DNA from 3 places in the Streptosporangium lutulentum genome. Region 3 is predicted to be linked to each of the others. Evidence: riboswitches for the same ligand, from Rfam matches in the RefSeq annotation. Region 3 holds a riboswitch; each other region holds the start of a gene.
The links. Region 3 has a riboswitch for thiamine pyrophosphate ahead of J2853_RS45450 (TenA family protein). Riboswitches for the same ligand answer to the same signal wherever they lie in the genome.
Positions count from the first base shown of each region.

Region 1: another riboswitch for thiamine pyrophosphate. It lies ahead of thiC (phosphomethylpyrimidine synthase ThiC); the one in region 3 lies ahead of J2853_RS45450 (TenA family protein).
Region 2: another riboswitch for thiamine pyrophosphate. It lies ahead of J2853_RS34370 (purine-cytosine permease family protein); the one in region 3 lies ahead of J2853_RS45450 (TenA family protein).

Region 1 covers NZ_JAUSQU010000001.1:3,695,156-3,699,450, reverse strand. Annotated here, with positions in the region: gene J2853_RS16550 (class I SAM-dependent methyltransferase) at 1-168, opposite strand, end outside; gene thiC (phosphomethylpyrimidine synthase ThiC) at 362-2,095, opposite strand; TPP riboswitch at 2,088-2,200, opposite strand; gene clsA (cardiolipin synthase ClsA) at 2,294-2,890, shown strand; gene J2853_RS16535 (mannose-1-phosphate guanyltransferase) at 2,894-4,295, shown strand, end outside.
Region 2 covers NZ_JAUSQU010000001.1:7,637,974-7,642,268, forward strand. Annotated here, with positions in the region: gene J2853_RS34360 (sensor histidine kinase) at 1-635, opposite strand, end outside; gene J2853_RS34365 (methylated-DNA--[protein]-cysteine S-methyltransferase) at 762-1,346, shown strand; gene J2853_RS34370 (purine-cytosine permease family protein) at 1,437-2,780, opposite strand; TPP riboswitch at 2,771-2,909, opposite strand; gene J2853_RS34375 (rhodanese-like domain-containing protein) at 3,091-3,414, opposite strand; gene J2853_RS34380 (TenA family protein) at 3,564-4,169, opposite strand.
Region 3 covers NZ_JAUSQU010000001.1:10,113,647-10,117,941, forward strand. Annotated here, with positions in the region: gene J2853_RS45440 (hypothetical protein) at 1-156, opposite strand, end outside; gene J2853_RS45445 (PadR family transcriptional regulator) at 230-754, shown strand; gene J2853_RS45450 (TenA family protein) at 958-1,644, opposite strand; TPP riboswitch at 1,632-1,730, opposite strand; gene J2853_RS45455 (hypothetical protein) at 1,781-2,392, shown strand; gene J2853_RS45460 (aldo/keto reductase family oxidoreductase) at 2,670-3,542, opposite strand; gene J2853_RS45465 (winged helix-turn-helix transcriptional regulator) at 3,676-4,122, shown strand; gene J2853_RS45470 (ABC transporter ATP-binding protein/permease) at 4,234-4,295, opposite strand, start outside.

The DNA.
Region 1 (4,295 bases), 6.4 Mb from region 3:
CGTGAACGCGCCCGTGCCGGGACCGAGCTCGACGATCACGGGATCGCCCCGGTGCGGAACCGGTGCGGTCACCGCCTCGGCGAGTCGTCGCGAACTCGGCGCCACCGCTCCGACGGTCCCCGGGGAGCGCAGCCACTGGCCCAGGAAGAGCGTGGTGTCTTTCGTCATGCTGTGAAGGGTAGAGGGTTCGCGCGGGCGGCGAGTACGCCGCCCTCCCGCTCCGGGAGACCCGATGGACGCGGGGAAGACGGCGCCGGGAACGACGTCCTCCCCATGCCTCACCAGGTGTCCTCACCGGCCCTCGGCGAAGGGGAGGCGGGGCCGGGGGGAACGACGCCCTCCCCGCCCCCGCCGGGCGCCCTCAGAGGCTTTCGACGGGCAGGTAGACCCGGCCGCCCTCACGGGAGAACTCCTCGGACTTCTCCCTCATCCCGGCCTCCAACGCCTCGGCGTCGGTCAGGCCGCGCTCCTCGGCGAACCTGCGCACGTCGTGACTGATCTTCATGGAGCAGAACTTCGGCCCGCACATCGAGCAGAAGTGCGCGGTCTTGGCCGGGGCGGCGGGCAGCGTCTCGTCGTGGAAGGACCGGGCGGTGTCGGGATCCAGGGAGAGGTCGAACTGGTCCTCCCAGCGGAACTCGAACCGGGCGTCGGACAGGGCGTCGTCCCAGGCCTGCGCGCCGGGGTGGCCCTTGGCGAGGTCGGCCGCGTGCGCCGCGATCTTGTAGGTGATCACGCCGGTCTTCACGTCGTCCTTGTTCGGCAGGCCCAGGTGCTCCTTGGGCGTGACGTAACAGAGCATGGCCGTGCCGTACCAGCCGATCATCGCCGCGCCGACGGCCGAGGTGATGTGGTCGTAGCCGGGGGCGATGTCGGTCGTCAGCGGGCCGAGGGTGTAGAACGGGGCGTCGTCGCAGAGCTCGCGCTGCAGGTCGACGTTCTCCTTGATCTTGTGCATGGGGACGTGGCCGGGCCCCTCGATCATCACCTGGACGTCGTGCGCGTGGGCGATCTTCGTGAGCTCGCCCAGCGTCCGCAGCTCGGCGAACTGCGCCTCGTCGTTGGCGTCGGAGATCGACCCGGGGCGCAGGCCGTCGCCCAGCGAGAACGCCACGTCGTAGCGGGCCAGGATCTCGCAGATGTCGGCGAAGTGCTCGTAGAGGAAGCTCTCGCGGTGGTGGGCCAGGCACCAGGCCGCCATGATCGAGCCGCCCCGGGAGACGATGCCGGTCCTGCGCCGCGCGGTCAGCGGCACGTGGGCCAGGCGCACCCCCGCGTGGACGGTGAAGTAGTCCACGCCCTGCTCGCACTGCTCGATCAGGGTGTCGCGGTAGATCTCCCACGACAGGCCGGCCGCGTCGCCGCCGGCCTTCTCCAGCGCCTGGTAGAGCGGGACGGTCCCGATCGGCACGGGGGAGTTGCGGATGATCCACTCGCGGGTGGTGTGGATGTTGCGCCCGGTGGACAGGTCCATCACGGTGTCGGCGCCCCACCGGGTGGCCCACGTCATCTTGTCCACCTCCTCCTCGATGGTGGAGGCCACGGCGGAGTTGCCGATGTTGGCGTTGATCTTCACCAGGAAGTTGCGGCCGATGATCATCGGTTCGCTCTCCGGGTGGTTGACGTTGGCCGGGATGATCGCCCGTCCGGCGGCCACCTCGGCCCGGACGAACTCCGGGGTCACGCCCTCGCGGATCGCGACGAACTCCATCTCCCGGGTGATCAGGCCGCGCCGGGCGTAGGCGAGCTGGGTCACCGGCGCCCCCGTCGCCCGCAGCGGCCGGTCGCCGCCGCCGGTGAAGACCGCGTCGAGGGAACGGAGGTCGCGGGCCCAGGAGTCCCGGTCCCGGTAGCCGTCGTCGCCGGGCTCGGCGGGACGGCCGCCGTACCGGGCCGTGTCGGCCCGGTCCAGGATCCACTCCTCCCGCAGGCGGGGCAGGCCGCGGGTGATGTCGGTGACCTGGGACGGGTCGGTGTAGGGGCCCGAGGTGTCGTACAGGGTGACCGACTCGCCGTTGGTCAGGCGCACCTCGCGCATGGGGACGTTCAGGTCGCCCTGGTAGGTCTTGAAGCTGGAAATACGCGCGGAAGTCATCGCGCAAACTCCCTTCGCCGGCATTATCCGGAGCAGGTTCTAGCGGTCGGCGGCCGCAGTAGCCGTCCTCTCAGCCCGGTCCTCCGGGCTCCCGCGTTGGTTGATCAAAACCATAAACGCTCCCTCGTCCGCCCGCCATCCCCCATTCGCAGCCGACGCAGTAGTGTCACCATCAGGTACGGGGAGGGAGACATATCGGTGAATCCGGAAGCATCGGGGGCCGAAGATCGAATCTGGACGGTTCCCAACGCGTTGAGCCTGGCGAGGCTTCTCGGCGTGCCGGTCTTCCTCTGGCTGGTGCTGGGCCCCCAGGCCGACGGCTGGGCCGTCGCGCTGCTGATGCTGGCAGGGTTCTCCGACTGGCTCGACGGCAAGATCGCACGGGCCTGGAACCAGACGAGCAAGCTCGGCCGCCTGCTGGATCCGCTGGCAGACCGGCTCTACATCCTGGCCACGCTGTTCGGCCTGGCCATGCGCGGCATCATCCCCTGGTGGCTCGCGCTGGCGATCCCGCTGCGGGACGTCATGCTGCTGGGAATCCCCCTCATCCTGCGCCGCCTCGGGTACGGCCCGGCGCTGCCGGTGCACTTCCTCGGCAAGGCGGCCACCGCCAACCTGCTCTACGCCTTCCCTCTGCTCTTCCTCGCCCACTACGACGCCTGGTACGCGGATCCGGCCCGATTCGTCGGCTGGTCGCTCGCGATCTGGGGAACAGGTCTGTACTGGTGGTCCGGGGTGCTGTATTGGGTACAGGTGCGTCAGCTCATAAGCGAGGCTAAACGCCTTAAGAGGTGATCTGTGAAGGCCGTTGTGATGGCGGGCGGGGAGGGAACTCGGCTCCGGCCGATGACCGCGAACCAGCCCAAACCTCTATTGCCTGTGATCAACCGGCCGATCATGGAGCATGTGCTGCGGCTGCTGAAACGGCACGGCTTCACCGAGACCGTGGTGACCGTGCAGTTCCTGGCCGCCCTGGTCCGAAACTACTTCGGCGACGGCGACGAGCTCGGGATGAGCCTGTACTACGCCACCGAGGACACGCCCCTCGGCACCGCCGGCAGCGTCAAGAACGCCGCCGACAAGCTTCGCGACGAGCGCTTCCTGGTCATCTCCGGTGACGCGCTGACCGACATCGACCTGACCGACATGGTCCGGTTCCACCGCGAGAACGGCGCGATGGTCACCATCGGGCTCAAGCGCGTCCCCAACCCGCTGGAGTTCGGCATCGTCATCGTGGACGACCAGGGCCGGGTGGAGCGCTTCCTGGAGAAGCCCACCTGGGGTCAGGTCTTCTCCGACACCGTCAACACCGGCATCTACGTGATGGAGCCGGAGGTCCTCGACGAGATCGCCGTAGGAGAGTCCGTCGACTGGTCGGGCGACGTGTTCCCGAAGCTGCTGGAGCGCGGCGCCCCGCTGTACGGCTACGTCGCCGAGGGCTACTGGGAGGACGTCGGCACCCACGAGAGTTATCTCAAGGCTCAGGCCGACGTGCTGTCGGGCCGGGTGAAGGTGGACATAGACGCCTTCGAGGTCTCGCCGGGCATCTGGGTGGCCGAAGGCGCCTCGGTGGACGCCGACGCCATCCTCAAGGGCCCCCTCTACATCGGCGACTACGCCAAGGTCGAGGCCGGGGCCGAGCTGCGCGAATACTCCGTGCTGGGAAGCAACGCCGTGGTCCGCGAGGGAGCATTCCTGCATCGCGCGGCCGTTCACGATAACGTCTACGTCGGCCCGAGCACCCACCTGCGCGGCTGCGTCATCGGCAAGAACACCGACCTGATGACCGGCGCCAGGGTCGAGGAGGGCGCCGTCGTCGGCGACGAGTGCATCATCGAGGCCGAGGCGTACATCTCCTCCGGGGTCAAGATCTACCCCTTCAAGACCATCGAAGCCGGGGCGGTGATCAACAACAGCGTCATCTGGGAGCCGCGGGGCCAGCGCAACCTGTTCGGCCCGCGAGGGGTGTCCGGGCTGGTCAACGTGGAGATCACCCCCGAGCTGTGCGTCCGGCTGGCCAGCGCTTACGCCACCACCCTGAAGAAGGGCGCCTCGGTCATCACCTCCCGCGACTCCTCCCGCGCCGCGCGGGCGTTCAAGCGGGCCGTGATCAGCGCCCTGAACGCCAGCGCGATCAACGTGCTCGATCTGGAGGCCGCCGCGCTCCCCGTCGCCCGCTTCCACACCGCCAGGGAGAAGG
Region 2 (4,295 bases), 2.5 Mb from region 3:
GTACGGAGGTCGGCGGTGGAGCCGCGCAGCGAGTCGGGGAGTTTGTGGCGGGCCACGAGGCGGAGCCGGTCACCCTCGATGCGCACGAACCCGCCCGCGTCGGCTCCGGTCAGGTCGGTGAGGCTGGCCGCGATCCGGTCGAGCACGGCGGGCAGCTCCCGCTCGGCGTTGATGTCGGCGACCACGTCGGCCAGCCTCCGGACGAGCTGCGCCCGGCGGGAGGTCCGGTCGTCGGCGGTCTCGTCGTCCTGGGCCAGGTGATAGACGCTGACGTAGCCGAGCAGGTCGCCGCTCTCCGAGCGCAGCGTGCCGGTGTCCACCCGCACGTCGAACAGGCTGCCGTCGCGGTGGAAGCGCTTGGTCCGCAACGACACCTGACCACCGGTGCGGACCCGTTCGAGAACCGCGTTGTGCTCGGCCACCAGTTCTTCGGGGACGACCGGCGCGCGGCGGCCGAGCACCTCCTCGGCGGACCAGCCGAACAGGCGTTCCGCGGCCGGATTCCATGTGAGAACGGTCTCGTCCCGGTCAAGGGCGACGATCGCGTTGGGCGCACCGGCGACGATCGCATGAGAAGCACCGGCGACGGCCACATGGCCGATGCCATCGTCACTGTCGGCCCTGTAGTACCCCACGTATCCATAGTGCCGTCTCAACCGGTCTGATCTTGGCACTTTCGGCCCGCACGTGTCGCCACTCGCCGGGGCGATCCGTCCGATACGCTGCGGTCACCACACACCTGGATACGAAAGGGTGGGGCCATGTCATCCGGCGACATCGATGCATTGCTACGGGTGACCTCGCCCAACTACATCGGGACGAGCCATCCGGACATCGCGTTCGGCACTCTCGACGGCCCGGTGGGACGCCTCACCCTCGCCGTGACGAACCGGGGCGTGGTGGCCTGCAGCTACGAGGACGAGAACATCGTCTTCGAGCGGGTCAGCAGGGAGGTCGGCACGTTCATCGGGCCCGACGCGCGCCGGCTCGACCCGGTCCGCCGGGAGCTGGACGCCTACTTCTCCGGCCGGCTGCGCGCCTTCACCACGACGATCGACCTGCGGCTGGCCACGCAGTTCGCCAGGACCGTGCTGCAGATGATGCTCGCGGTGTCGTACGGCACGGTGACCACCTACCGCGAGATCGCCGAGCGAATCGGCAGGCCACGGGCGCTGCGCGCGGTCGGCAACGCCCTGGGGAGCAATCCGGTGTGCGTGATCGTGCCCTGCCACCGGGTGGTCGAGAGCGAGGTCGTCCTCGGCGGCTACGCGGGAGGCCCGGCCGTCAAGGAGCGACTGCTGCGCATCGAGGCGAACGGCGTGAACCGCTCACCAGGCGGCTCGTAAACCTCGCCCGTTCAAGCCCGCGGACCTCGCCTGTCCTCGCTCCTACAGGCCCGCGGACCCCGCTCGTACAGGCCCGCGGACCCCGCTCGTTCACCGGCGGCGGAGCGCACCCAGGCCGAGTGTGACCAGGCCCGCGACGAGGAACGCGCCGATCGACGCGCTCATCCACGGCTGCGGGGTGAACCCGACGGCCCCCCTGACGCCGTCCCAGATCTCCGCCCACCACGACACGGCCGAGGGCGCGGCGAGCATCCACCAGGTGACGAAGCCGAGCACCCACGGGATCACCATGAGCCAGCGGGAGGGGGCGTTCTCGGAGGTGTCCCAGTTCCTCCCGCGGCCGAGCAGGAAGTAGTCGACCGCCAGCACGCCGAGCATCGGCACGAACACCGCACCGATGATGCTGAGGAACGCGCTGTAGGAGTTGACGTCGATGACAAGGGCCATGGCCGTGGTCAGCACGCCGATGGCCACGGAGAAGATCCGGCGGTCCACCCTCGGCATCAGGTTCTGCAGCGACATCGCCGTGGAGTAGACGTTCGCGAACGACTGGTCGGTTTCGCGCAGCACGAGGACGCCGAAGAACAGCGCACCGAGCGGGGCCGCCACGAACGGGGCGAACACGGCGGTCGGCTGCTCCAGCACCGCGCTGTGACCGGCGAGCGCCACCGCGTAGATGCCGACGGCCAGGCAGGCCACCTGGGCGATGGTGTAGCCGCCGACGACGCCGGTGAAGGCCGCGCGGCTGGAGCGCGAGTGCCTGGCGTAGTCCGCCGCGACCGGCACCCACGAGACGGACAGGGCGACCACGAAGTCCACGGCCGGCGCGAAGGCGTCCCAGGAGCCGCCGGTCTGGACGGGGGTGTCACGGAAGAAGACCACCGCGAACCAGGCCATCGAAACGATCACGCCGATCGTGACGAACCGCCGGATCAGCCGGATGGCTCCCAGAGGGTAGATGGTCAGCGCCGTCGTCAGGACCCCCGCCACGATCGCCCAGACCGTATAGGGGACCGACTGCCCGAAGATCGCCTGCGCGCCCATCGCGATGACCCACAGCTCGAACGCGCCCCAGCCGATCATCTGGATGATGTTCAGCACGGTCGGGACGTAGGAGAGCTTCGCGCCGAACAGCCCGCGCAGCAGCACCATCGCGGGCTGGCCGGTCTGCACTCCCGGAATCGCCGCGAGACCGACCATCGCGGTGCCGATCAGGCTGCCGACGAGGGCCGCGGTCAGGGCCGCGTTGAAGGTGAGCGGGTTCTCGTCGAGCAGCGGGTTGATCAGGAAGAGCGCGAAGGAGAAGCCGAGCAGGCTGACACCCAGGTTGGCCCAGAACGCGCCCTGGTCGAGCGCGCCAAGGGTCTTGGGGGGTGCCTCGTCGAGGGTGAGGGGTGCCTCGGTAGCGCTGGAATCAGTGATGGCGGGCGTCATTACACGCTCCCTACGCCGGCATTACCCGGACAGGTTCATGCGGTCGGCGGCGCGTCGGAGGATTCGAGTGATCCCCTGCGTGGTCCGCCCTCTCAGCCCGGTTACGCCCGAGCTCCCGCGGTAGACAATTCGCCTGATTATGTCATTCATTCCTCTCTTGGCAAGGACCGTATCCGGCCACGAGCCCTCGGCAAGGGCCACGTCAGGCTTCTGAGGAGAGGCCCGTCGGTTCGACGAGCGGACCCCGTCCCTCTCACCGCCGCCGGGCCGGGAACGGGTCTCCGCCGTCGCCGTCGCCGTCGCCGATCCGTCAGGCCACGAACGGCTCTCCGCCGTTCTCGCCGACCATGGGACGACCGGCGAGATTCCAGGACTGCATGCCGCCGCCGACGTTGATCGCGTCCCAGCCGACGTGGTTCAGCCAGGCCGCGGCGTTCGCGGAACGGCCTCCGAGACGGCAGATCACGTAGACGGGCGCGTCCTTGGGCACCTCGTCGACCCGTGCCTGCAGCTCGCCCAGCGGGATGTGGACGGCGGTGGGCGCGTGGCCGGCGAGCCACTCGTCGGTCTCGCGTACGTCGAGCAGGAACGCCCCGTCCGGAACGGCCTGCACTTCGATCTCAGGAACACTCATGAACCCATTGTCCCAAGTCCTTCACCGAATGTGGCCCAAAGCCGCTCAGAGGCCCTGCATCGGCCCTGCGTCCCGCCCGCTCGCCGCCTTCGCCGGATCCTCCCGCCGCCGTCCCGGCGATCCCTGAGCGGCGCCGTCCGGGTGGAGGGTCAGGGCACGTCCCAGAAGGCGAGCTCGTGGGCCATTCCCTCGGTGAACAGCTCCCTGGCCCGGCCGGGGTCCGGGGCGGCCTCGTCGATCATCACGGCGATGCGCTCGGTCAGCTCGGCGAAACCCGGGTGGGCGTAGGTGTCGACCCAGGCGCGGTAGCGCGGCTCGGCCGGGGGGTTCTCCGCGAGGATGCGGCCGAGGGTGGAGTAGCCCCACATACACGGGTAGAGCGCGGCCAGGCCGTCCGCGTAGCGGGCCGCGGAATCGAGCAGGAACGAGGTGTACGCCACGCAGGCGGGGCCTTTCCTCGCCCCCTCCAGGTCGGCGCCGAACTCGGCCGAGAGGGACCGGTGCAGGTTCAGCTCCTCGTGGAAGGTGGCGTGGGCCAGGTCCACCAGATCGCCCAGATGGCCGTCGGGAGCCTGCCACGCCAGCCGGGAGAACACGCGCACGTAGTCCAGGAGGAACAGGTAGTCCTGCTCCAGCCAGGACCGGAACACCCGATCGTCCAGGTCTCCCTTCGCGATCCCCGCCACCGTCGGGTGGGCGAGCTGCGCGTCGACGAGGGGGCGGCCAATGGCGTGCAGTTCCGCAGAGATGCTCATAAATTGAGCATTGTCTCAAGCCAGGGCCGCGGCGCCGAAGCACCCGCACCGGATGGTGGCGGAGCGGTCCCCCGATCCTCACGGCGTCGGGACCGAGGGCGCCCCGGGCTTTCGCGCCCGGCCCTC
Region 3 (4,295 bases):
GCCGATGGGCGCGGCGGTGAGGTGGGCGACGGCGGCGGCGAAGTACGGCGCGGCGCAGGCGCCGAGGCCGTGGACGTAGACGCGGGCGGGGCCGGTGCCGGGCAACTCGACCCAGCGGATCTTGGCGCCACTCGGGTGGACGATCGCGGTGTGCATGACAACCTCCTGATGTATCGGAGGCAATGTATATCGGCATCTAGGTATATCGCAAGCGAGGTATAGTGGCGTCATGCTGGAGCTGGCGGTACTCGGATTTCTGTACGACCGGCCGTCGCACGGGTACGACCTGCGCGGACGGGTGGCGGCGTTGCTGGGGCACGTACGTCCGGTGGCGGACGGGACGCTCTATCCGGCCATCAAGCGGATGGAGTCGGCGGGGTGGCTGGTGCGCCAGGATGAGCCGGGCGTGGCCGCGGCGCCCCGGCGGACGCTCCACCTGACCGACGCGGGACGGGCGGAGATACTGCGGCGGCTGCGGGAGCCCGACGACCTGGAGATCAGCGACGAGAACAAGTGGTTCGTGTTGCTGGCGTTCCTGCGCCACCTGGGTGATCCCGCGGCGCAGGCGGCGGTGCTGCGGCGTCGGCTGGAATTCCTCGCCCGGCCGAGCAGCTTCTTCTACGAAGGGGACCGGCCGGTGCGGGCCGAGGAGTTCGACGACCCGTTCAGGCGGGGGTTGCTGTCCATCGCGAGGGCCACCAGCCTGGCGGAGCTGACGTGGTTGCGGGAAACCCTCGGCTCGCTGGAGGCGTAGCCGGGCCGCCACGCCGTACGGGGGAGGGGCGGGCGCCGGCCCGGTCGCCGTCCTTCGCGGCATTTCGGAGCTTCCGGAATCACCCTTCACCCCGCACCTCGAACACAGTACCGAACCTGGGTTGACCTGGCGGTAAAACCAAACAGGTCAGGACCCGCTCGCGCCCCAGCGCGTGATCGGGTCAGCGCGTGGACGCGTCGGTGTCAGTCGCCCGGCAGCCACTGCGCCGTGGGCCACGCCTCCCGGTGCCATGCGCTGTCCCAGAACATCCACTCGTACTCCGTGGCCTGGACGAACGCCTCGGTCATGGCGGCGCGGGTCACGCCGTCCGCCGTGGCCGCCAGCCGATCGGCGATCTCTTTGGCCTGCTCGACCGACTTGGCGAAGTCCGGATCGGCATAGGTGGAGATCCACGCCCGGTAAGGATGGCCGGCGATGTCGCCGGTCCGCTTCAGAAGCGCCGCGCCCACATCCTGGTAGACCCAGAAACACGGCAGAACGGCGGCCACGAGCACCGGGTACGGCGCGGTGAGCGCGACGGCCTGCAGAAAGGAGGAGTAGCCGAGGCAGGTGGGTGAGGTCCGGATGCCGGCGAGGTCGGCGGCGGTCAGACCGTACTCCTCGATGTAACCCTCGTGCAGGGTCCGCTCGGCGTCCAGCGCGGCGTGCGCGCTGCGCGACCAGAACGCGGCCTCCTGGGAATCGTCGGCCCGCACCGAGGCGGTGGCGAGCGCTTTGGAGAACGCCCCGAGATATCTGGCGTCCTGCACGATGTAGAAGGCGAAAAGCCGGCGGTCGAGTGTGCCTTCGCCGAGTGCGGTGTTGAAGGGGTGCCGATGGATGGCTTGTAGCAGTGTGGCGGAACGTGCCCAGACGTCGTCGCAGAACATGACGTCCCTTCGCTAGTTCGAACTAGATCAGGTTCGACGGGTGTGCTCTCAGCCCCGAACGTCTCGGGGCACCCCGCGTCGCGGACCAGGGTAACAGCCCGCTCGTCCGTGCCTGTTCGGGGCCTAGCCTTCTCGCATGGGATTGGACATCACGGTCCTGGTCGTCGACTGGGCGCGCATCACGGAGGCCCCACCCGGCCGGCGCCTGGAACTGCTCGTGGACGCCGCGTACCCGGAAGATGATTCGGACCTTGAGGATCCCGAGCGCGGGTGGGTGTGGCCCTCGGCGGGCGTGCCCTGGTTCGCGAGGTATGAGTTCTACCGCACGCTGGGCTCGTTCAAGGCGCATTTCTGGGCCGGCCAAGCCTGGGAGAAGGTCCGGGGCTCTGCCGACCCGGACCTGCGCGCGACGCTGGACGGATTCTTGTCAGGGCTGTTCTGGTACGGGCCCGACCCCGACAACGATGCTGTGCACGTGCATGGCGAGCTGCTCCCTCCTGACGGCGACAGGGGCTCGGGCCTGTCGCTCGCCTGCCCTCCGGAGGCCGTAGCCGCCCTGGTCACACTCTGGGCCAGGGCCGCACCGCGCCTTGAGGAACTTCGTGAGCCGTTCGCCGTGCACGCCGTGCGGCCTTCAGGGTGTTGGATCAAGAACTTCGAGGAGTTCACCGACCTGCTCAGCGATTGGGGAGAGGTGGTGGGCGAGGCCCACCGTCGCGGGTGGGGGCTGATCGGACTGCCGATCTGACCCGCGCTCGACGGCTTGAACCGCGCCTCCACAGGACCCGGGGCAGGCCGGAGTCTCCGGTGATCCCGGTGCGGTTCACTCCCGCACCTGAGAGCGGGCGCCGAGGTCTGCCGTCAAGCCGAGGCCTGCCGTCAAACCGTGACGCAGCCGCGGATCATCCTTTTCCGCCGGTGAACGCTTTTCTTCCTTGACTCCTGACCTGCCCGGAGAACACCGCCACGGCGTGAACGCGCAGGTCACCGCCGCCGTTGCAAACAGTGGGCCGGCGGATGCCTCGTCAGAGGCCGATCTTGTCCAGTTCGGCGAGGTCCTCGTCGGAGAGCGAGAGTTCCGCGCCGGCGATGTTCTCGCGCAGGTGCGCCGCGGACGAGGTGCCGGGGATGAGCAGGATGTTCGGCGACCGCCGCAGTAGCCAGGCCAGGGCGACAGACATCGGCGTCGCGTCCAACCGGGCGGCCACGGTCGAGAGCGCCGAGGACTGCAGTGGGCTGAAGCCGCCGAGCGGGAAGTAGGGCACGTAGGCGACGCCCTGTTCGGCGAGCCCGTCGATCAGGGCGTCGTCGTGGCGGTACGCGAGGTTGTACATGTTCTGCACGCACACGATCGGCGCGATCGCCTGCGCCTCGGCGACCTGTTCCGCCGTCGCGGTGCTCACTCCGAGGTGCCGGATCAGGCCCTGCCGCTGGAGTTCGACGAGCGTCTCGAACGGTTCGGCGAGCGAGCCGGGCTGGGGTCCCTCGGCGTTGCCGAGCCGGAGGTTGACCAGGTCGAGCACCTCCAGGCCGAGACTCTCAAGGTTCTCGTGGACGGCCCGGCGCAGGTTTTCCGGCTCCCGGGCCGGGGGCCAGCCGCCCTGCTGGTCGCGGGTCGCGCCGACCTTGGTCACGATGTGCAGCGATTCGGGGTACGGGTGCAGCGCTTCACGGATCAGCTGGTTGGTGACGTGCGGCCCGTAGGCGTCGCTGGTGTCGATGTGGGTGATGCCGAGGTCGACGACCTCGCGGAGGACGGCGAGTGCGCCGTCGTGGTCGGCGGGCGGCCCCATGACCCAGGGGCCGGCGAGTTGCATGGCGCCGTAGCCGAACCGGGTGACGGTCAGGTCGCCCAGCGTCCAGGTGCCGCCGGGAAGGGAAGTGGAGAACATGCTCATACCTCTGGTTTCAGTGTTGAGCCAGGCGGTGCTGGTGCCTGACGGATACCTGCTTCACTATGGAGGGGTAACTTCCTGACGGGAAGTACGTACTTCCGAGTTCGTAAGGCACCCACGGGTGGAGGAGCGGTCGATGGCGACGATGACGGCGGCACAGAAGAGGGCACAGACCAAGGCGGAATATGACGCTTTCCTTGCGGCCTGTCCTAGCCGCAAGCTGCTCGACCGGATCTCCGACAAGTGGGTCACGTTGGTCCTGGCCGCGCTGGGCAGCGACGGCTCGCATCGGTTCGGCGCCGACTGCGCCGGTGAGCCCCGGTCGATGCGCTACTCGGAGTTGTCCCGCCTGCTGGCCGGCGTCAGTCAGAAGATGCTCACTCAGACGCTGCGCTCCTTGGAGCGTGACGGTCTGATCACCCGTACCGCGACGCCGACCGTGCCCGTCACGGTCTCCTACGAGCTGACCGATCTCGGTCTCTCGCTGCACCAGATGATGAGCGGCCTCAAGGCCTGGGCCGAGACGCACATGGACGACGTGCTCGCCAACCGTGCGACGTACGACGACACCCGCGCCGTCTGAACCGGGGAGCGAAGGCGTCACATCAGCCCCTTTCCGGCCCTTCACCCGGCCGGCCATCGGCGATCGTGCACCTGGCGGGTCGAGACCAACCGTTCCACGGACGAAAACGGCCTACCCGCCTCCCGGCGCCATGCCCCAGCGTCCCGCACCGAGCAGTTCCAGATAGTGGGTGT